Regions from separate parts of the Coprobacillus cateniformis genome, predicted to be linked through region 1. Evidence: a T-box and tRNA genes for the amino acid it is inferred to sense, from the RefSeq annotation. Region 1 holds a T-box; the other holds one or more tRNA genes.
What was found. A T-box is a leader RNA that pairs with one kind of tRNA and senses whether it is charged. The one in region 1 lies ahead of trpS (tryptophan--tRNA ligase), so its partner is inferred to be a tRNA-Trp.
Positions count from the first base shown of each region.

Region 1 (11,234 bases):
GTTAAACATAAATTTTCCTCCTTTTAAAATCTATCTCCATTATAGCAACTAAATTTATCTAATTTTTCTAAAAAATCTTCCTAGTATATAGGAAATATTTAATCTTCTACAACAATTGATAATTTTGTTCCTGCAATATAATCATGGAACATTTTACGTTTTGGTGAAGCACAAGCCCAAAGCATTGATAGGGCTGTTATGATACCAAAAACATAAACATATATATCATTTAAGTCTTTCCCTATGAAAATATTAATCATTTGATGAAAATAACTTGAACTTGCTGCAATATATCCTTCAACTATCATGACACCAATTGCCTCACGTTTCAAAAGAGTTATAAAATCAACATAACTATCATCCTCTTTCACAACTTGAATGTTCATAATCTTTTTAGCAAAAGTTTGACCAGGATAAATTTTTAAAGGTACAAAAATAAAATAAGCCAAATAGATAATAATTGCCATAATTCCTGCTAATATGCTATATGGATAAGGAAGTTCTGTAATATTTTGTGTAATTTCTAGGTCTTGAAAAAAGATAGAATATATTAGCACAACTGGAATACCAGCCAACATACTGGCAGCATACCAATCAATAATATATGCAAACAGTCTTTTAAAGTTATTTACAGTGGTTGGTTGAGATTGAATCATTTTTTTATTCTGGAAAGCAGCATAATTGATTTTTGGTTTTTTCATTATTTTTTCTCCTTTGTGATTTTACAAATAAACTCATTATAGTCTCTAGATTCTAGTAAATCAGAAAAATGACCAGCCTCTCCAATCGCCTGACTTAACCAATCAAAAAACATCTTTAAAACTTCATGATCACCTTCATTGATAGCTAATAAGATAACCAATTTAACTTTAAATGAACCCCAATCAATCGGATTCTTTAACAGTGCTACTGATACTGTAGGTGTATTGACATAATCTCCAAAAGAATGTGGTGTAGCAAATGAATAAGCAAAAGATGTGGGTGACATTTCTTCTCTTTTTAAAACACCTTTTTTAAAGAATTTATTCACAACACCTCCGCTATACAATTCATCACATAAATATTCAATAACTTCTTGTGAACTTCGTTTATCTAAATCAACATAGAAGTATTGTGGATTGATAAGTTGTGATATTTTTTGATTAAAGACTATTTGAAATCTTTTCTTCTCTAATTTAGACAAAGCTTGGAAGATGATTGATTCGTCCTCATTGTTAATAAACATACTCACTTGAATAGTGAGAATATCTAATTCATGTGAAAGTGGTGTCATAGTAATTAATAAATCTGGATTTAAAGCAAGAACTTTTGCCTCTTCAAACAATGGTAATGTCTCAACAATTTCTAATCGCTCACTAAAAGTTGATTCTACTTTTTTTTGCCCTAATGTTGAAAAATTTTGATCATAAGGAATGATCATCACAACCTTAAATTTACTATTTCTATTTAGTCGTTCATAAGCAGCACCAAAATGCAAAGCAATGAAACCCATTTCTGATTCATTAATATGAATATTCAAACACTCTTCTAAAGCATTTCCAACTGATACCCCCATTTCAAAAACAAGAGGATAATTCCTTTTAATATCATGAATAAAGAGATTATCAGCATTTATATTTTGTTGATATCTCTCAATCAATCCTTGTAAATGCATTTTTAATCCTGCCATAAAATCTTCATCTTCATGAAATTGAACATGCAATTTCTTTTCAATTGGTGTAACAACATTTTGTAGTAATTCATCTATATCAATATGATTCTCATCAATAAAAAGATGTTTAGGTTGATATTGTCCACTCTTATTAGAAAATAATAATGCCAATAAACATATTTCATCTTCATGTATCTCAATAGGAATGAATTCCATAAGTCTTTCAAAATACTCACTTGCAATTTTATATTCAATACTTTGTAACAAAGCCTGATTTTTTCTTTCTGTTGTATAAAACTGACAGTTTAACATTCTTTCGATACTTATACCAACATGTAATATTAACATTGGAAACATTGTTTCTTTAATAACATATTGATGATTTTTAAGTACATTTACAAGAATATCCGTTGCTTTAACTAAATCAAAGTCTTTATAAAACATTGCCAATTTATTTAAGTTTAAAAAATTCCCTTGTGTTTCATTTGATAGCAGTTCTTTATATAATTTTCTCTTCTCTATTTCATCGCCCTTTAAATATATATAATTCTTAGAACGAACTAATTTCAGATGAGAATATTTTTCCAATGTTTTACGTACTTTCTTGATATCATTTTCAATTGAATACCCACTTACATATATATCTTCTTGTAAGAAAGTGAGATTAATACCTTCTTCATGAATTAATAACTGTTGAATTAAATATGTACATCTTTGAGCTGGAGTTTGAGGAATATCTTTTGGTGTTTCAATATATATCTGATTATATTTATCTATATTTAAGAAGTAGCCCATACGAATATTCGATTGAATGAGTTCCTCTTGGAAATTTTTATTTATTGCATCAATATCTGAACGAATTGTACGATCTGAGACTCCTAGCAGTCTAGCAAGTTCTTTACCTGTAATCCATTCTTTATTTTCATAAAATATAGAGATAATCCTCTCTTGTCTTTTATTGAGCATACAATATCCCTCTCTTTCTTGCAAATTATAACATTATTTTTTCTGATACTCTTATATCTTTATTTCCTAAGTATTAGGAAGTGATTAACACTTTCATCATTTCATTTCCTAAATAAAAAACAGGCAGAGTATACTCCGCCCAGTTATTCGCATCTTTCAGGACAGTCTGCCTGTTGATTTTTATAATATTCAGTTTTGATATCTGTAAATTGTGGACAGAAATCACTATTGTCACACTCTTGCAACCTTCTTAATTCTCGTGGAATAAATGCTCTTATTTCTTCGGCATTATACCCAACTTGGAAACGTCTTTCATCAATGATGATTGGTCGTTTCAATATTGACGGATTCTCTTGAATAAAATGAATCAATTGGTTGACTGACATATCATCTAAATCAACTTGATTTTCTTTTATAATTTTAGATCTTTTAGAAATAATATCATCTGTACCATTCTCACTTCTTTCTAAAAGTTCTCTTAATTCTGTTTCTCTTAAAAGGGTTGAAAAGATGTTTTTTTCTACATAAGGGATTTGGTGTTCTTTTAACCAAGCCTTTACTTTACGACATGATGCACAACTTGGTGCTGTATATATTCTAATCATAGTATCAACTCCTTGCATTTCATATTATACATCATTTTGTTTATTTATGAAATTCTTTTTTGATAATCTCTTGATTTTTAATTCAAAGACTTCTATAATGACAATAAAGACAAAGAAGGAATGGAGTAATTTATGTAACATGTTGAAAGAGAACTTGTGGTTGGTGCAAACAAGTCATGAACATAAATGAATTGGGATTCTGGAGTTATAGATGGCATCAGTCATTTATCGTTAATCGCGTTAAGATGAAAGTGCATATCAAATGATATGAATAAAGGTGGTACCGCGTTCAAACGTCCTTTTTGTAAGGATGTTTTTTTATGTTAAGGAGGAACTAAATAATGAAAAGAATGTTAAGTGGAATTAAACCAACAGGTCGTGTGACTTTAGGAAATTATATTGGTGCTATAAAACCATTTGTTTCTTATCAAGACGAGTATGAGATGTTTATCTTTATTGCAAATTTACACTCTATGACAATTTATCAAGAACCAAAGGAACTCAGACAAAATACAAAAGATTTGATTGCTCTTTATATTGCAGCAGGGTTAGATCCAGAAAAAGTGACTCTCTTTTTGCAATCAGATGTTTTAGAACATGCACAACTTGGTTGGTATTTAGGATGCATGGTATCTATGGGAGAATTATCTCGGATGACACAATATAAGGATAAAGCATCTAAAAACGAAGTTATTGGTGCAGGTATTTTCAATTATCCTTCACTTATGAATGCAGATATCCTGATGTATGACCCTGATTATGTGCCAGTTGGGGAAGATCAAAAACAACACGTAGAACTATGTAGAGATGTTGCTGAGAAATTCAATTCACGTTATAGTGAAACTTTTAAACTTCCAGAGCCATTAATTGCAAAAGTTGGTGGAAGAATAATGGATTTACAAAATCCAACAAAGAAAATGTCTAAATCGGATGAAGCTGGTAAAGGTACAATTTATATTCTAGATGATATAAATGTTTCAAAAAAGAAAATTAAATCAGCTGTTACAGATAGTGATGGGTATATCCATTATGATCCTGAAAACAAACCTGGTATTTCTAACTTGCTAGAGATTTACTCAATTATATCTGAACGTTCAATTGATGATATTGAAAAACAATATGATGGTAAAGGATATGGTGAATTTAAAACTGATTTAGCTGAGATTGTAGGAGCAGAACTTGAGAAAATTCAAGCACGTTATAAAGAAATTACAACAGGAAGCTATTTGGATGATGTTCTAGAAGCTGGAGCCAACAAAGCAAGACCTATTGCAAGAAAAAAACTTGCAAAAGTAGAAAGAAAAATAGGAATTACTATCAAGAAGAAATAAGGAATCGTAAAAAACGATTCCTCTTTTTATATCCTATATCCATGATTTACTTTTCTCGTTCCCATAAACCTTTTCTATCTCTTATCAATGTTTTACATTTCATCATCATAATCATATCCTCAATCATTGATAACGTTGCTAAAACACTTGCAATAATCATATAAACATTTAATCCAAGACATAAACATAGTATTGGAAAACTCCATAAATATAACCCTGTTATTTTATTAAGAACAGTATGATGAAAAACAAATTGTCGATATCGATAAAAACCAATTACAATTGTTATCATCCGACCTATCGATATCATAACAAGAATATCTATCATCCATTCTTGCCACTTGAAAAGTGGAACAAAAATAAACATTGATATACATATAAAAAATAGGTCTGCAAGACTATCCAGCAATGTTCCAAAATCACTTGCAACATGTAATCGCCTTGCTAGATAACCATCACAAATATCACTTAATCCACACAAAAAATAAATAAGTAAAAAGAATGGTGAGAAAGGTTCAATTCCTAACAACATGCCTGATAATAAAATTCTTAAGCTTGTTATGATATGAGGAATCTTCGCCATACTCTCACCTACTCTTTCTTATCATATAAAGTCTTTCACAATTTGTGCAACCTCTTCAGCACGACTAAGAACAGTTGGATGTTGACCATCTTTAAACAAATATGAACTCCCATGCATAACATCTTTGAGGATATCATCAAATTCATCTTTGAGATTTTGTCCTAGCATTTCATCATTAAGACTCCCAATCAGTAAAAGTGGATTTTTTATACTCTCAAATGAATCATGAAAAAGCGGTTCTTGTGATTGTGCTAATGAAACAAGTGATCTTGTATTCGCCTCCACAACCGACAACCAATCTTCACCCTGACACCATTCATAAAAAAGTTTAGCATCTGCATCTTTTATAGAGAAATTCCTTTCAGCCAGCAAATCATCAGCAAAACCTTCTCTTAAAGTTCTTCCATCAAAACTATCAGCAATCACCTTTCCAATAAGTTCTGGTTTTTTCATAACAACATGAAGTGCAACATATGCCCCTCCACTTGTTCCTAAAAGATGAACTCTATCATAAGATAAATGTTCCAATAGAGCAATTGTCTGCAAAGCTTGATCTTCCCATAATTGAATTGGGAATTCTTTCACTCTATCTGATTGTCCATTCCCTAAAAAATCTATCAAAATGCATTGAAAACAATCTTGATATAAAGGTAAAATCATCTCAAACATCTTTGATGATGCTGTATCTCCATGAAGGAATAATAATGGTTCTCCTTCCCCTATAACCTGATAAAAAATATTTTTTGATTGATATTTAAAATATGACATCATTGTCCTCCTAATCTTTTCTTTAACTGTTATGATTAGCAAGACTTATTACACTTAAGCCTTGCTTAGTGCAATAACATCCATATACCCATATAATCAACTCCTTTTTTCTATTATAACAATCAAAAAGAGAAACAGCAATACTATAGCTATTTCTCTTTAATTTCTTTGATATCTTTAATTTGTGATATTCTTATGACTTTCTTTATTTCCTTTTTAGATTTTTGAATGACAATCATCAGCCATTCATCATCATAATCTTGAATAACCCCTATTGTACTATAAGCAATATCAATCATCCATGATGGCTCTTGTAAAACTATTTCACATCTTTGATGAACAAAATCCTTCAAGCGTTCTTGTATTAAAATGACTTCTTTCACATCCTTTTTTGTCGTTGTGGGTGCTTTCACAACACGTAAAATGTTTAAACAAACCAAAAGAATAATAATCAATAAAATCTCTATCATATCTTTTCCTCCACAACTTCAAAACCATTCACTGTTGCCAAATCAACTAGTTTTGTCACAGTTTCCTTTTTAAACAATGAACCTGCACTCTTTCTTTGATATTGAATTTTAATCCAATCCTCATTCATATCAATAATTTTAGCCTTAGGAGTCGTTGTTGTATCAAACAATAACGAACCATCACTACATTCTAATATACATGTTTGTCCAACCAAAGAAAACAAAGCATGCAGATCTTTCTTTGCTTTCTCCTTAATAATAACCTCTACATCATTCTCAGTTAAATCATCTAAACTCACATTATAGAGATTAGCAAGCATTCTCGCTTTATCTAAAGTTGGAATTCCTTGATCACTTTCCCAATTAGAAATAGTCTGTCTTGTCACTGAAATCAAATCAGCTACCTCTTGTTGACTATATCCATGTTTTTTTCTTAATCGCATTAATTTCTCACCTAACATAATTAACCTCCAACATATCTATATTATAAAGAAAAAAGACATAATTGCCTAGCAAATCTCTTTAGCAATATGTCCAATTCTTTTCACATTTAACGCTTTTGTATCAATTCACGATACAATAATTCATGTAAAGAAGAATATCCTTTTTCAATCTTATGCTTTAAAGCTAAATATTGTTCACTTGGACCTTCTTCATGGATATTTAATTGTTCACATAATTCTAAAAACAGTTCATAGTGAACAACAAAGATTTCATCAATTACCTCTTCAATACAAATCTTTCTCATTCTTTCTTGCCTTGTTAATCCAAATTCCTTTTCGTATGCTTCTTCAAGAATACGATATTCAAAATGAGTATAACCCACTGTCTTAATAATTTCATTAATAATTGTTCTTTGTGATAATAGAACTGTTCCTCTTCGACGAATATTTTGATCCCTTGTCTCTATGACTACACTATATTGACCATCACCTACAACAAAAATACTATCTTCTATTCCTTCTAAAACCATTTGACAATAAATAAAATCATGTAATTGTTCTTGACTCACACGATAAATCGGCAAATAGTGGAATTCTTCATAACAGTCATCATCCTGCCACTCATAGGGTTCTAACAGTTCTTCATCGTCATACACCATATTCACTAAAAACATAAACAACCCCCTATATTTCATTTTATTCTAGTATTCCTTAAAAATGCGTTATTATAATTCTTTCTATATTTTTTTAATAAATTCATATATAATATATGTATATGATAAAAATAGGAAATAACTTACAATTTTGAAAGTCATTAACTTAAAAATGTAAGAATCAATTATGGTTAGATGTTTATTTTCTATATATACTATAGATAGGAATAAGGGGGAATCAATATGGAAGTCTTACAAAATATAATTGTTTATGCTATTTTAGGAGCTATTCAAGGGTTTAGTGAACCAATTCCTATCTCAAGCAGTGGACATTTGGTTATTTTTAAAAATATCTTTGAACATTTTGGATGGAATTTTCCTACCACTGATATCACTTTTGAGGTGCTTGTCAATACTGGTTCTCTATTAGCTATTATGTTCTATTATCGAAAAGATATAGCTAGATTATTTATGTCTTTTTTTGGTTATATGTTCAAAGCAGAAAAACGTGATGAACTGCTTCCAGATTTTAGATATTGCATGCTGTTGATTGTTGCAACAATTCCCGCTGCTATTGGTGGTGTATTGTTTAATGATTATATTGAAACTGCTTTTTCTAATGTAAAACTGGTTGGTGGAACCTTATTAATTACTGCTGTTTTCTTAATGCTTATTCATAAATATGGTTATAAAGGAAAACGCACAAAAAAGAAATTGAACCTATGGGATGCATTACGTATGGGTTGTTTCCAACTGATTGCTTTACTTCCTGGTATTTCAAGGAGTGGATCTACCATTACTGGTGGAATGCTTGGAGGCTTGGAACAAAAAACAGCAAGAGACTTTTCTTTCTTTATGTTTATGCCTGTCAGTTTAGGGGCAATTATTCTAAAGATCAAGGATTTTGTAGCCAGTCCAACACTAGCAACTCTATGGTTACCTTATTTGATTGCTTTTATTGTAAGTGGTATTGTCACATACCTAGCATTACAATTATTATTCTCATTCTTAAACAAACGTAAAATGAATTATTTTTCTATTTACTGTTTTGTCATGGGGTTATTTGCACTCATTGTTCTTTAAGAAAGATGACTTTAAGGTCATCTTTTTAGTTATAAAGAAAAGGAGTTCATTTTAACCCCTCATACATGCAATAAATAATGTTGTAACTTTTTTAAATATATTTTATAGTAAAAAATAATCTTGTTTATGTTTTTGAAACATTTCTTGGGACTTTGTTTTAAGTCCTTTTTCTTCTAATAAATGAATATATGAAATATCTTTTTCTGCTAAATAATCTAAATTAATCCATTTGCATTGATAATCTTTTTGATTATGTGTTGGAAACAACAAAGAAGATTCAAATACAATTGGATTTTTATATTTATGATTCTTACGACTCATTCGTTCTAAATCGCGAGAACTTTTCAGAATAATTTCATAATGCCCATCAGCATAATATATGCGGATATATCCATTATAATTTTCTATTAAAATAGCAATTCTATGACTTAACTGCGATAACTTCAACTTCAATAAGAGCTCCTTTTGGAAGTTTAGCAACCTCTACAGCACTTCTTGCAGGATATGGTTCCACAAAATATTCAGCATAAATTCCATTTACAGTTACAAAATCATCCATATTATCTAAGAAAACAGTTGTTTTCACAACATTAGAAAAATCCAAACCTTGACTTTCTAATAATCCTTTGACATTATCCAATGATTGTCTTGTTTGTGCTTCAATTCCTACAGGCATTTCTCCAGTTGTTGGATTTAAAGGGATTTGCCCAGAAAAGAAAATCATATTTCCCATATCAATACCTTGACTATATGGTCCAATAGCACCTGGTGCTTTATCTGTTTTTACGGCTTCTTTCATTATATATTCCTCCTTAACATATTCTTATTATAACAAATATTTATATCCTCGACTATACTCCTTTTGGCAAATTAATAGTCTTATTCCCCCTTAAGAGAACAATACTCTAAATATCGTAAAAATAACATATTCACAATCAAGAAAAAGTGCCCAGTACAACAATAGCTTTTATCTTGAAATCCAGTATGAAAATAACTTGTCTTAAATCCAATAAATTCATCTACATGCAAAGATAAAAGATTTTGATTGTCCATTGCAATTCCAATAGTTGAGATATGCATTTTTTCTAATACTTTTGACAAGGTGACAATTGTTTCATTATCTCCTGATAAAGAAATTAAAATAAACAAGTCATCTTTTGAAGCATTATTTAGTACTGTATCAAGTTCACTTCTTCCTTCAATAACATGCATAATTTTATGACGATAAGCAAATTCACGATTAAATTCCTGGGCAGCATGAAATTGCACTTCACCCGTACTATAAATATAAATACGTCGTGCTTCATCAATCAGTTTAAGAACTTGATCCAAATCCTTATTCTCCATAATATCCAGTGTTTCTTTTAATTCATCAGCAACTTTATGCATAATTTGACTATCAAAATCAAATTGTTTTTTCATACTCCATTTCAAATGAATCTTTAATTCACTATATCCATCTAAACCTATCTTTTTACAGAAACGAATAATACTTGTATGAGAAACATTACATGTTCGAGCAAGTTCTTGAATAGACATTTTTTGGCAATCACTTTTATGATGATAAATATATTGCCAAATATATAAGTCATTTTCGTTCAATTGATCATAATGACTATTTACCATCTCATCTAACATCACTTGTCATCTTCCTTTCATGATAATCTAAATACTTTACAAGTATAAAATCTATTAAAATAAAATAATTAACTAAACCTTCATGTCTTGGTCCTAAAGGATTTAATAAATTAGGAACTTCAACATAAAATGATTCATTTGCAATATGTGATAATGTATTATCTTGAGTTGCAGTAATCGCAATAATAGGAACACTTTTTGCTTTGAGTTTTTTAGCAAATTCTATAATTTGTTTGTTTTCTCCAGAATATGAAACCATGATAATCATATCACGGCTTGTCATCATTTCTTCAAATGCATAAGTCTCATTCATAGAACGAATTGTAAAAAAGAGTTTTCCAACTTCTAAAAATGATCTCTTAATTTCTGCAGCAACATTATTTTGAATACTCCCACTTCCATAAACATATGCATTTTCTGCCTGATCAATAATTTCAATAACATGGGTGATATCTTTCTCTTTAATTTTATCCATAAAATTGTGATATGTCTGATAAACCAATTCTAGCCCTGTCTGCTTATGCTGATATGTTTGATTATCAATACGTAGATAAACCTTAAGCTCAGTATATCCTTTTAACCCAAGTCTTTGTGAAAAACGTAAGATTGTTGTTCTAGAAACATGACAATGATTAGCTAAGTCATCAATGGATAATTTTTCACATTCTTTACGATGAGCACTAATGTATTGCCAGATATAGAGATCATTCTCATTTAAGCGATTATAATTTTTATTAATTAACTCTTCTAAGCGCATTGTCATTCCTCCCACTTATTTCCATTATATCATAAAGATTTGTACATATATATGTCATTTTTCATCAAAAGAAAAAGCAAGATACTTTCGCTGATTCTTGCTCAATAAGGTGGAAATGTTTAAAGTTTTAAAAATGAAAGAAGAAATAAAATTTCTAAACACATAGGAATTTGACTCCTTCTTTTCATTTATTTATGCTATACCCTCAAGTAAGAACTCTTTTGCTCAGCTTCTTGCTTTTGAGTGTTGTTTTTGAAAATGATAATAAGCACCAATGAGATTAGCG
Region 1 covers NZ_WSNW01000001.1:728,291-739,524, forward strand. The annotation lists gene GQF29_RS03685 (PTS sugar transporter subunit IIC) at 1-9, opposite strand, end outside; gene GQF29_RS03690 (RDD family protein) at 99-701, opposite strand; gene GQF29_RS03695 (BglG family transcription antiterminator) at 701-2,617, opposite strand; gene spx (transcriptional regulator Spx) at 2,761-3,222, opposite strand; T-box leader at 3,326-3,526, shown strand; gene trpS (tryptophan--tRNA ligase) at 3,564-4,553, shown strand; gene GQF29_RS03710 (CDP-alcohol phosphatidyltransferase family protein) at 4,600-5,136, opposite strand; gene GQF29_RS03715 (alpha/beta fold hydrolase) at 5,158-5,904, opposite strand; gene GQF29_RS03720 (hypothetical protein) at 6,054-6,374, opposite strand; gene GQF29_RS03725 (helix-turn-helix transcriptional regulator) at 6,371-6,835, opposite strand; gene GQF29_RS03730 (hypothetical protein) at 6,925-7,491, opposite strand; gene GQF29_RS03735 (undecaprenyl-diphosphate phosphatase) at 7,714-8,553, shown strand; gene GQF29_RS03740 (hypothetical protein) at 8,656-9,006, opposite strand; gene GQF29_RS03745 (RidA family protein) at 8,975-9,352, opposite strand; gene GQF29_RS03750 (MurR/RpiR family transcriptional regulator) at 9,433-10,191, opposite strand; gene GQF29_RS03755 (MurR/RpiR family transcriptional regulator) at 10,181-10,948, opposite strand; gene GQF29_RS03760 (ROK family protein) at 11,174-11,234, opposite strand, start outside.

Region 2 (11,234 bases), 2.1 Mb from region 1:
CAGCTTCTTCAGCCTTTTTACCGTCATTAAAACGATCAAGAGTACCCACCAAATATCCAGTAATACGACGAATTCTTTCAAAACCATCATGTTCTGATTCAGTGCGCCCACATTTCGGACAAACATCATCTATAATTCCATTGTATCCACAAACAGGATCTCTATCAACTGGATGATTAATGGCTCCATAACCAATATGCGCATCGTGCATTGCACGTACTACTTTTTCAAAAGCTGTTAAATTCTTTGTAGGATCTCCATCCATTTCAATATAACTAATATGTCCACCATTTGTTAAGGTATGATAAGGTCCTTCAATCCTAATTTTATCATATGCACTGATTGGATAATAAACTGGAACATGAAAACTATTGGTGTAGTATTCACGATCCGTAACACCTTCCATTTTCCCATATATCTTTCTGTCTAACTTAACAAAACGCCCCGACAGTCCCTCTGCTGGCGTTGCAATGAGTGAAAAATTGAGTTGATATTTTTGAGAAGCTTCATCCATACGTTTACGCATATGAGCGATGATTTGCAACCCTAAAACTTGCGCTTTTTCATTTTCACCATGATGATAACCAATCAAAGCTTTTAATGCCTCAGCAAGTCCAATAAACCCTACTGTCAATGTTCCATGTTTTAAAACTTCTCTGACTTCATCTGTTGATTTTAGTTTTTCTGAATCTATCCATACACCTTGTCCCATTAAAAATGGATAATTCATAACTCTGCGTTTACATTGAATTTCAAATCTTTCTAGCAACTGAGCAATACATAAATCAATCATTTTATCTAATTTTTCAAAGAACTCATCAACATCACCTTTAGACTTAATTGCTAAACGTGGTAGATTAAGAGATGTAAAACTCAAGTTTCCACGTCCTGGTGCAATTTCCTTCGTTGGGTCATAAATATTCCCCATAACTCTTGTTCGACATCCCATATAGGCAACTTCAGTTTCTGGTGTTCCTTTATAATATTGTAAATTAAATGGCGAATCTATAAAAGAGAAATTTGGGAATAAACGTTTAGCAGAAACACGGCATGCTAATTTGAACAAATCATAATTTGGCTCACCATTATTATAATTGATTCCTTCTTTGACTCTAAAGATTTGAATAGGAAATATTGGTGTTTCTCCACCACCTAAGCCAGCTTCTGTTGCCAATAACACATTGCGAATAGCCATTCTCCCTTCAGGAGATGTATCCATTCCATAATTAATCGAACTAAATGGAACTTGTGCACCCGCTCTTGAATTCATTGTATTCAAATTATGAATTAATGCTTCCATAGCTTGATATGTTTCTTTATCTGTTTCTTGATATGTCTCTTCACAAGTAAAGTTTTGAATCTTCTCAATTATTTGTTGACTAAAACCATATTGCAAAAGAATTTCTTTTTCAGCCAATAAATATCCATTATCCTCTAATGTAGGAAAAACATGAAGTGATTTTACTTTTTGTAATACCTCATTTACATTCATATCTGTTAATAATTCAAGAGCTTTTTTCAAATTTTTATAATACCATTTTTTATATGAACGTCTTACGCCTTCAGCCATACCATAATCAAAGTTCACAATTGCTTGTCCACCATGCTGATCATTCTGGTTAGATTGAATAGCAATACATGTTAATGCTGAATATGTTGTTATACTATTTGGTTCTCGTAAAACACCATGTCCAGTTGAAAATCCGTTTTTAAACAATTTTATGATATCTATTTGTGTGCATGTTGTTGTGAGAGTTAAGAAGTCCATATCATGAATATGAATATCACCAGATTTATGTGCAGCACTATGCAATGGATTTAAAACAAACATTTCATTAAATTGTTTGGCTGCTTCAGCTCCATACTTTAACATTGTACCCATTGGTGCATCAGCATTGACGTTAGCATTCTCACGTTTTAAATCGCTATCCTTAGCATCTTGAAAAGTAATTTCTTCCATTGTTTTCATTAAACGAGATTTACGATCTCGTGAACGAGTACGTTCTGCACGATACAAAATATAAGCTTTTGCAATTCTGACATATCCCTTTGATATCAATGTCTCTTCTACAGTATCTTGTACCAATTCAACAGTTGGAAGTTCACTATGTCTTGCTTCTAATTTTTCTTCCACCTCTTGTGCAACTGCAATAGCTGTATCTAGATCATATTTAGCTTCTGTTGCTTGAAAGGCTTTATAAATAGCTCCAGCAATCTTATTGACGTCAAACTGGTCCATTCGACCATCTCTTTTTCTTATATATTTTATCATATGCAACCTCCTTACATTATTTTTAGTATCTCATACCTCTTTATTTTTCTCAATTCATATGATGAATAGGTCACGTTTTTTTATAAGAAAAGGATATCTTTCGATATCCCCTCCATTATTATTCAATTGTTGAAATTCCCAGTTCATTAATTTTAGCTTTAATTTCCTCTATAGCCTGCTTCTCATCTCCACCATCTGCAATAATTTCTAATTGCGCTTTTGTAGGGATTCCTAAAGATAAAACTCCCATCATACTTTTCAAATTGACTTCTTTGTTTCCATAACGTAAAGAAACATCACTATGAAATTGTTTGACTGCATTAACAAGTTCTGTGGTAGGAGTAGCATAGAGTCCAACTGGGTCTGTTACTATGAATTTTAAATTTTGAGCCATATATGATTCCTCCCTTACTTTCTTAAGACCATTATACCACAATCATATTCAAGAGGACAAAGAAACAGACTTGAAAATTTAAAATATTTTATTTTTTTCTTCTTAATGAACGCTTAGAAGCGTTAAGACCTTCTTCTTGTTCATGAAAGTCCATAAATCCACCCATATCATAAACTTCATAACCCTTTTTATAAATCTTCTTATATGCCCTTTCACTAATTGCAGGATTAATAGCATAGACACAATAAATACAATCTTCTTCAGGATAATAATCCTCAAAATGGTCCATGATTCTTAATGGTAAACATTCAGCACCAGCAATGTGTAAATTATCAAAATCCTTTACTTCATCAGCACAAATAATAACATACTTATCAGGATTCTTCACATATCGACGATATCCTTCATTAATATCCAATTTCTTTATTTCTATTTTTTTACCAAATCCAAACATAATATTTCCTCCAATACTTTTATATAATATCATTTATTCATCATTTTTACTATTGCTTTTGTTTTTTTTATATGATATTATATTGTGGCAACAGAAATTGGCCTGTTGGAGAAACGGTTAACTCACATGCCTTTCACGCATGCATTCACGGGTTCGAATCCCGTACAGGTCACCATATTTTGTAGGGGTGTGGTTCAATGGTAGAGCATCGGTCTCCAAAACCGTGGACGCGGGTTCGATTCCTGCCACCCCTGCCATGAGAAAGTTAGAGCAAATCATTGCTCTTTTTTTGTCTAAAGTTAATCATATACAACCAAAAGTCATCTTTTTGTGATGAGTCATTTTGGCCAACATACCATTTTGATAACTCTTTATACTAACTAAAAATTATTTTCTATAAATTCAATATATTCTTTTTGCTATAAAAAAATAATTACTATGATATAATTATTTCAAAACATAAAAATGGGAGAGATATAATGAATAATTTAACTATGCAAAATTTAAATAGAAAAACAATGCAATATCTCATAAACAATATTTCTGTTGGTATGAGTTTAAAAGAAATCAAAGATATGTGTGAAAAATATATGCTTGAAAATGGTGCGGACTCTTTTTGGTATTGGAATGTTGGAGCATTAATATTTTCTGGTGATGAAACAACAATGTCCATTTCTGGAAAAAGATATAAAGTTGCAAATAGAATAATTACTAATAATGATATTATCACTATTGATTTAAGCCCACAAAACAATAAATATTGGGGTGACTTTGCAAGAACTATTATTATTGAAAATAGCAAAGTTATTAATGATATCAATAATATTCAAAATCAAGAGTGGAAAAATGGATTGTTAATGGAAAAATATCTTCATGAAAGGTTAATATAGATTGTAACAGATGATATGACTTTTGAAGAACTCTATTATATTATGAATGATATCATCAAGAAGAAAGGATTTGTAAATTTAGACTTCCTTGGTAATTTGGGTCACTCAATTGTAAAAAATCAAGAAGAAAGAATTTACATTGAAAAAGGTAATCAAACACAATTATCAAAGGTAAACATGTTTACCTTTGAACCTCACATTAGTATGCCGAACTCAAAATATGGATATAAAAGAGAAGATATTTATTATTTTAAAGAAAATAAATTAATCAAACTTTAAAATTTCAATCACAGTTTAGTGATTGTTTTTTTATTTAGCAATTATTGGATTCTTTTCTAGTTTATTAAGCCTCTCAATCAACAATTTTTGATTATTGAACTGATTTTACATTCATTTATAATTTGTAAATCTAACTAATTATCTACAAGATTTGATATCGATAAAATCATCTATCAAATTTTCATGAGAGCTTTTAAAACTGTTAACTCACTAGATGTTAATTGAAAACCTTGATCACTTGATTTTATAAAATGATCAGTTTGAAAATAATATTGTTTGATTATCTCCTCAGTTGTTTTGTTATAAAGCTTTTCCATATTCATAACATCTTCAAATTCATGTAATCTCTCTAATTTCTTTTTATTCATAATTTTCACTTCCTTTTTTATAATTTCCAATACCTTGCCTTAATCTCTTTAAGCCATCATTTAAGCGTTCTTGAGGGCAAGCAATATTCATACGTATAAAACTTTTTGCATTCTTTCCATATTCTTCACCAGAGGATAAATACAATCCAGTTGTACTTCTTATAAATTCAACTAACTCTAAACTGTTTTTACATACATGTGAACAATCAATCCATAAAAGATAAGTTGCCTCACTAGGAGTAACATGTAATTCGGGTAAATATGTCTTTATATAAGCATGAGCCATTTGCTTATTACTTTCAATATAACTTTTCAATTCCTCAAGCCACTTTCCACCTTTTTCAAAAGCCGTTATTGATGCTGTTATAGCAAAACTATTGGGTTCAGCAACTTCATCAGTGTTGATAGCACGATTGACCTTATGACGCAAAATAGCATTGGGTACAACAATACATGATGTTTGCAAACCAGCCAAATTAAATGTTTTTGTTGGTGCAATACAAGTAATACTGTTCATGAGATTTGTTTGAGAAACGCTTGCAAAAGGAACATACTCTTTCCCTGGTGTAACAATATCACAATGAATTTCATCAGAAACAACCACAACATGATATTGAGCAGCTAAATCACCAATTCGCTGTAATGTTTCTTGACTCCATATTTTTCCAATTGGATTATGAGGATTACATAAAATCATTAAGGTTGTTTGTGGCATAGCAAGTTTTTTTTCTAAATCATCAAAATCAATATTATATTCATATCCATCATAAACAAGATCACTTGATAATACACAACGCCCATTATTAAGAATTGAATTGTAGAATATATTATAAACTGGTGATTGAATGAGAACATTCTCACCAACAGTTGTTAATTTTCTCACAATTGAAGATATAGCTGGTACAACTCCAGTACAAAACATCATCCATTCTTTTTCCATATTATACTGATGTCTTGTTTGCCACCAGTATTGAATACTTTGAAAATATTCATCAGGAACAATATTATATCCAAAAATTTTATGACTCACTCTTTTTTCGATTGCTTCAACTATTTCAGGAGCTGTTTCAAAATCCATATCAGCAACCCACATAGGTAATTCATGCTTGGCAACATCCCATTTCAATGAATCTGTTTCTTTCCTATTTGTTAGTTTTGAAAAATTATACATATGAATCCTCCTTAAATTCTTTCGGCTATATTATCAACCATATTTAACAGTTTACATAATCACATTGATATGAGTCTCCAACAATTGGATTTGTAATCATAATTTTTGTATCTTGGGGATTAATTTTTGTTTCATCTAAAATAATTTCACCAATACTATGAGCTCTTATTACTCCAGATATAGGATTGGTTATACTATCAATATGCGAGACAATATCCGCATCAATATTTGAACAATACTCAAATGCCAAAGATGTATTGATTAACTTACAATTCACCATTTTCACATTATCCATATAACATAACCCTTGCAGACTTTCAATTGTACAATTGATAAAAGTTATATTTTTAGAATTCCATGCCAAGTATTCTCCAATAATTGTTGAATCATAGACAATAACATTCTCACAATTCCAAAAAGCATCCTTAGAAATTAACTTTGCATTATGAACTTCAATATTTTTAGCTCCATCAAAACAATAATTTCCTGTTAAATGCAAATCATCAATAATGATATTTTCACTACTCATTCCAAAATAATCACCTCTTGCACTGACTTTATTTAATCTTATATCATGACAATTCCAAAATGATTCTTGTGCAAATGGCATATCTACATTTTTTAATGTAATATCACTTGCACGTCTAAAAGTTTTAGGCGCCTCAATGATACACTCTCTCATATCAATATGATGTGTATACCAAATTCCTGAACGTGCTGTTTCTAAAAAAGTAGAATTTGTAACAACTACATTTTGACAATACCATAATGGATATTTCCATTTAAAAATACTTTGATTAATGTCTATATTTTGACTTTCTTTTAATGGTGATTCCCCATCAGCAAAAATAGAATCTTCAATTCTAACTCCATTACTTTGAAATAGAGCTCTTTCTCCACTTAAATATTTTTGTTTCACGAATTCCATAATCATTTCCTCCTTATTTATTAACTTGAAATGTGACTTTCACATCCTTGCTTCCAACTAAATTTTTTATATTTTTCAGATTATCAATATATCCTATCTTAGTATATTGATAAGGGGTGGAAAAACTTTCATAGAATAAAACAAGACAATTATTCCCAAAAAGCATAAGATCTCCTGTTTCAATTTGATCAATTGATTCGCTCATAATTGGCAGTTGAAAATCAAGATAATGATACTTCTCATTTCCATGTAATTCTTTCATTTGAATGGTTAATGGTAATCTATTGATTAGGCTTTCAACTGTATCATTTTGATAAAGATTGACTTGCCATTCTTGATTATTAATAATCATTGTTATAGTCTTCACTTGTTGCTCTCCTTGATTTGTTTTGAATTGATCATTGACAATTTTAGAATCTTTTTTTTGACAATTTAAGATTTTAAGATTTACGTTATGACAGCCTATAAGAATCATAATCAAACTGATGAGAATCATAATTTTTTTCATTGATATCACCCCCCTTTCTATTTAAGATTCATTTAATTCTACAATGATTTTTTTACCTCTTCATGGATTTCCTCTGTTCTCAATATTTTTTCCCATTTCATAAGCTTGTTCCAAAATATCATGATGATTGTTAACATCACCATATTGATCAATTCCCACCCCTTTAATAACACCTCTAAGACTTGAATGTTCAAAACAGTCTATCCAACCATATAAACCATGAATAAGATTGTCAATTGATTTTTCATTTTCATCAGCACAAGTTGCCAATAAGTAAACATCTCTAAAATGATAATCATCAATAAACAATGGATTTGTTCTATCTAATAATGTTTTCATTTGACCACTCATTTCATAGAAATAAACTGGTGTTGCAAAAACAATAACATCAGCATCTTTTATCTTATGGATAATCTCATTTGCATCATCTTTGATGATGCATTCAGTTCCTTTTTGACATACAAGACATCCCTTACAAAAATGAATATCTTGAGAGACTAGAGATATCTTTTCAACATGATTTCCTTTTTCCATCGCCCCTTTCACAAATGCATCTGCTAATAAATCAGAATTCCCACCCTTTCTTAAACTTGTTGAAATAACAATAACATTTTTATTTTCCATCACCATTCTTCTCCTTCTTTAACATAAAAATGAAATAATCTAAGCAATCTATTTCTTTTTGTACATGATGCATTTTTTCCATAAGTTTACATCTTTGACATTTTAAAAATAAAACTTGTTTATCAATATCACTATTTTGGCGAATCTCTAGAAATCTTTTTATTTGATTCTTATCACATCCAGCATCTTGTAAATTTTGTTCAATGTTCTCCTTTAAAAATTGAATTTTCATGATTATCACTCCTCATAAATTATTTTAAGACAAGATATATCAAATATCAAATACCTATATCAAATGGTAATGTATACTTGAAGAGCATATCTGAAATCATTATAATAAAAATGAGGTGAAGGATTATGGAATTAAGAGTTTTACAATATTTTTTAGCTATCGCAAGAGAAGAAACAATTTTAGGTGCTGCTGAACGCCTGCATATGACTCAACCAACATTATCTAGACAAATGAAAGAACTGGAAGAAGAATTAGGCAAACAATTATTTATTCGTGGCAATCGGAAAATCACACTGACTGATGATGGCATGTTGTTACGACAAAGAGCAGAAGAAATTGTCACTCTGGTTGAAAAAACCGAAAGTGATATTATGCTTTCTGACGCCTCTCTTTCGGGTGACATTTATATTGGAGCAGGTGAAACCGATGGTATGCGCTTAATCGCAAAGGTTATGCATAAATGCTGTGAAGTCTATCCAAATATTAAGTTTCATATTTTTAGTGGCAACTCACAAGATGTTGCAGATAAAATAGAAAAAGGATTGCTTGATTTTGGAATATTTGTAGAACCTGCTGATATATCTAAATATGACTTTATTAAACTACCATCATGCGATACTTGGGGACTCCTTATGCGAAAAGACAGTCCACTTGCAAATAAAGAAAGCATTCTTCCAGATGATATCAAAGATCTTCCATTGATTTGTTCAGACCAAGTTATGTTTCAAAATGAAATCTCTGGTTGGATGGAGTACAGTTATGATAAATTAAATATTGTTGCAACATACAATCTTATATATAATGCTTCATTATTAGTTGAAGAAGGTAATGGTTATGCCTTAACCTTAGATAGATTAATCAATACAACTGGTCATAGTCCATTATGTTTCAAACCACTTGAGCCTAAGTTACAAGTTGGATTGACGCTTGTCTGGAAAAAATATCATCTATTTTCTCGTGCAGCAGAATACTTTATTAAAACATTACGCCAAGAATTTGAGACTTATTAAAAAGATCTAGAATTGATATCTAGATCTTTTTGTTTGTATAGTTATGAAATTGTCTATCTAATCCATATTACAATACACGCATAAACAATCAGTGTTCCTATCAAATCAAATATCACAGTATTACTGGCATATGCAACATTTCGATCTTCACAAAAATGTGAAATATGAGTATTGGAAATAAAACATCAAAGACAATACTATTTGTACCATCTTTTTGCACTACTGTAATAAGTTCTTTAACTCTAGAAATAAATCATAATAAAACCATAATAATGTTGATATTGCTATCATAAATTTCTCCTTTTGTTCATTTACAATTTATATTCTAATGATAATTGTCATAAATCAAATACCTATTAAAAAAAACATCTTTATATCTTTTAAACATATGAAAACTCTTTATCAATATCATAAGTTCTCTGAGAAAAAAGTAAATATTTTCTTTAATAATTGAAGATAAATCAAGATATGAAACCAACTTTAATAAACTGATAATTATCTCAGAAGAAATTATACAGTATCAAATAATCAATAAAACTTTCAAATCATTATAAATAGCAGTTCAAGACCACATCAACAAACAAAAAAAGAGATGATTTTCAGTCATCTCAACAATCTTCTTCATAAAACTATCTATCATTCTTAACATTAACTCACATCCTCATAATCCCATATTCACTCTTATGATGATTATTTGCATGATTTTAACCTTAAATACATCATGAGCACTGTGACATTTATCACAAACCTTTCTATTTTCCTGACAATTCAGTTCTCTCTTGTATTGTCACATGAACTGTATCGCCTGGTTGCTTCCCTATTAATGCTCTTATATCTTTTCTTAAACCAAGAATATGATAAGGGGTTTTCATTCTCACCAAACTGCCATTGTACTCAACACCATCAAATGTTGCTTTGACTTTGACACGTCCTTTTTGAAATTCTTCACGAACATCATATGGAAAGATAATATATGCCCCATCAATATCTGGAACTTTTTGTATCTCAGCATCAAATTCATATAATTTTTCATTCATATTTTATCACCTTATTCATTATAACATCTTCTCTTAAGAATATACAATTTATACACGAATAATATTTATTATTTTGACAAATTCTTATTATTTTCTTTAACTTCACCCTATTTTCTATATAATGAAATCTAGGAGTGAAAGAGAATGAAAAAGGCGTTTAGTAATGAATTATATGTAGAATTACAATCAAAACATATCCAAGAAAGAATTGATCAGTTTGATAATAAACTTTACTTGGAATTTGGTGGAAAACTTTTTGATGATAATCATGCATCACGAGTTCTCCCTGGATTTGAACCAGATAGTAAATTAAAAATGTTATTGACTTTCAAAGACAAAGTGGAAGTCATTATTGCTGTTTGTGCAAAAGATTTAGAAAGACATAAAGTAAGAAGTGATTTAGGTATATCTTATGATGATGAAGTTTTAAGATTAATTGATGAATATCATCGTGTTGGTCTTTATGTTGGAAGCGTAGCAATTACACAATATCGCCATCAAAACGCTGCTGATACATTTAAAGCCAAATTAGAAAATAGAGGTGTAAAGGTCTTTATTCACTATCCTATTGAAGGATATCCTCATGATGTCAATCATATTATCTCTCAAGATGGATTTGGTAAAAACGATTACATAGAAACTTCAAAACCATTAGTTGTTGTCACTGCACCAGGTCCTGGATCAGGAAAGATGGCAACTTGCTTATCTCAATTGTATCATGAACACTTACATGGTGTGAATGCAGGTTATGCAAAGTTTGAAACATTCCCAATTTGGAATCTTCCTTTAAAACATCCTGTAAATTTAGCCTATGAAGCTGCCACAATTGACTTAAACGATGTCAATATGATTGATCCTTTCCACCTTGAAAAATATAATGAAACAACAGTCAATTATAATCGTGATATTGAAATATTCCCAGTCTTAAATGCAATGTTTAATAAAATCTTTGGTGAATCTCCATATGCTTCACCAACTGATATGGGTGTAAATATGGCTGGTTATGCAATTATTGATAATGAAGCAGCTAAAGATGCAAGCTGTCGCGAAATTGTTAGACGCTATTA
Region 2 covers NZ_WSNW01000001.1:2,834,406-2,845,639, reverse strand. The annotation lists gene GQF29_RS14000 (anaerobic ribonucleoside triphosphate reductase) at 1-2,272, opposite strand, end outside; gene GQF29_RS13995 (HPr family phosphocarrier protein) at 2,391-2,666, opposite strand; gene GQF29_RS13990 (hypothetical protein) at 2,755-3,120, opposite strand; tRNA gene GQF29_RS13985 (tRNA-Glu) at 3,220-3,295, shown strand; tRNA gene GQF29_RS13980 (tRNA-Trp) at 3,304-3,377, shown strand; partial or broken gene GQF29_RS13975 (M24 family metallopeptidase) at 3,600-4,289, shown strand; gene GQF29_RS18705 (hypothetical protein) at 4,463-4,657, opposite strand; gene GQF29_RS13970 (MalY/PatB family protein) at 4,650-5,828, opposite strand; gene GQF29_RS13965 (DUF3737 family protein) at 5,872-6,756, opposite strand; gene GQF29_RS13960 (cyclophilin-like fold protein) at 6,770-7,264, opposite strand; gene GQF29_RS13955 (flavodoxin family protein) at 7,325-7,888, opposite strand; gene GQF29_RS13950 (hypothetical protein) at 7,878-8,120, opposite strand; gene GQF29_RS13945 (LysR family transcriptional regulator) at 8,246-9,130, shown strand; gene GQF29_RS13940 (DUF1905 domain-containing protein) at 9,883-10,167, opposite strand; gene GQF29_RS13935 (DUF1846 domain-containing protein) at 10,312-11,234, shown strand, end outside.
Region 2: it has a tRNA-Trp gene. The T-box ahead of trpS (tryptophan--tRNA ligase) is inferred to sense a tRNA for this amino acid. The anticodon was not compared.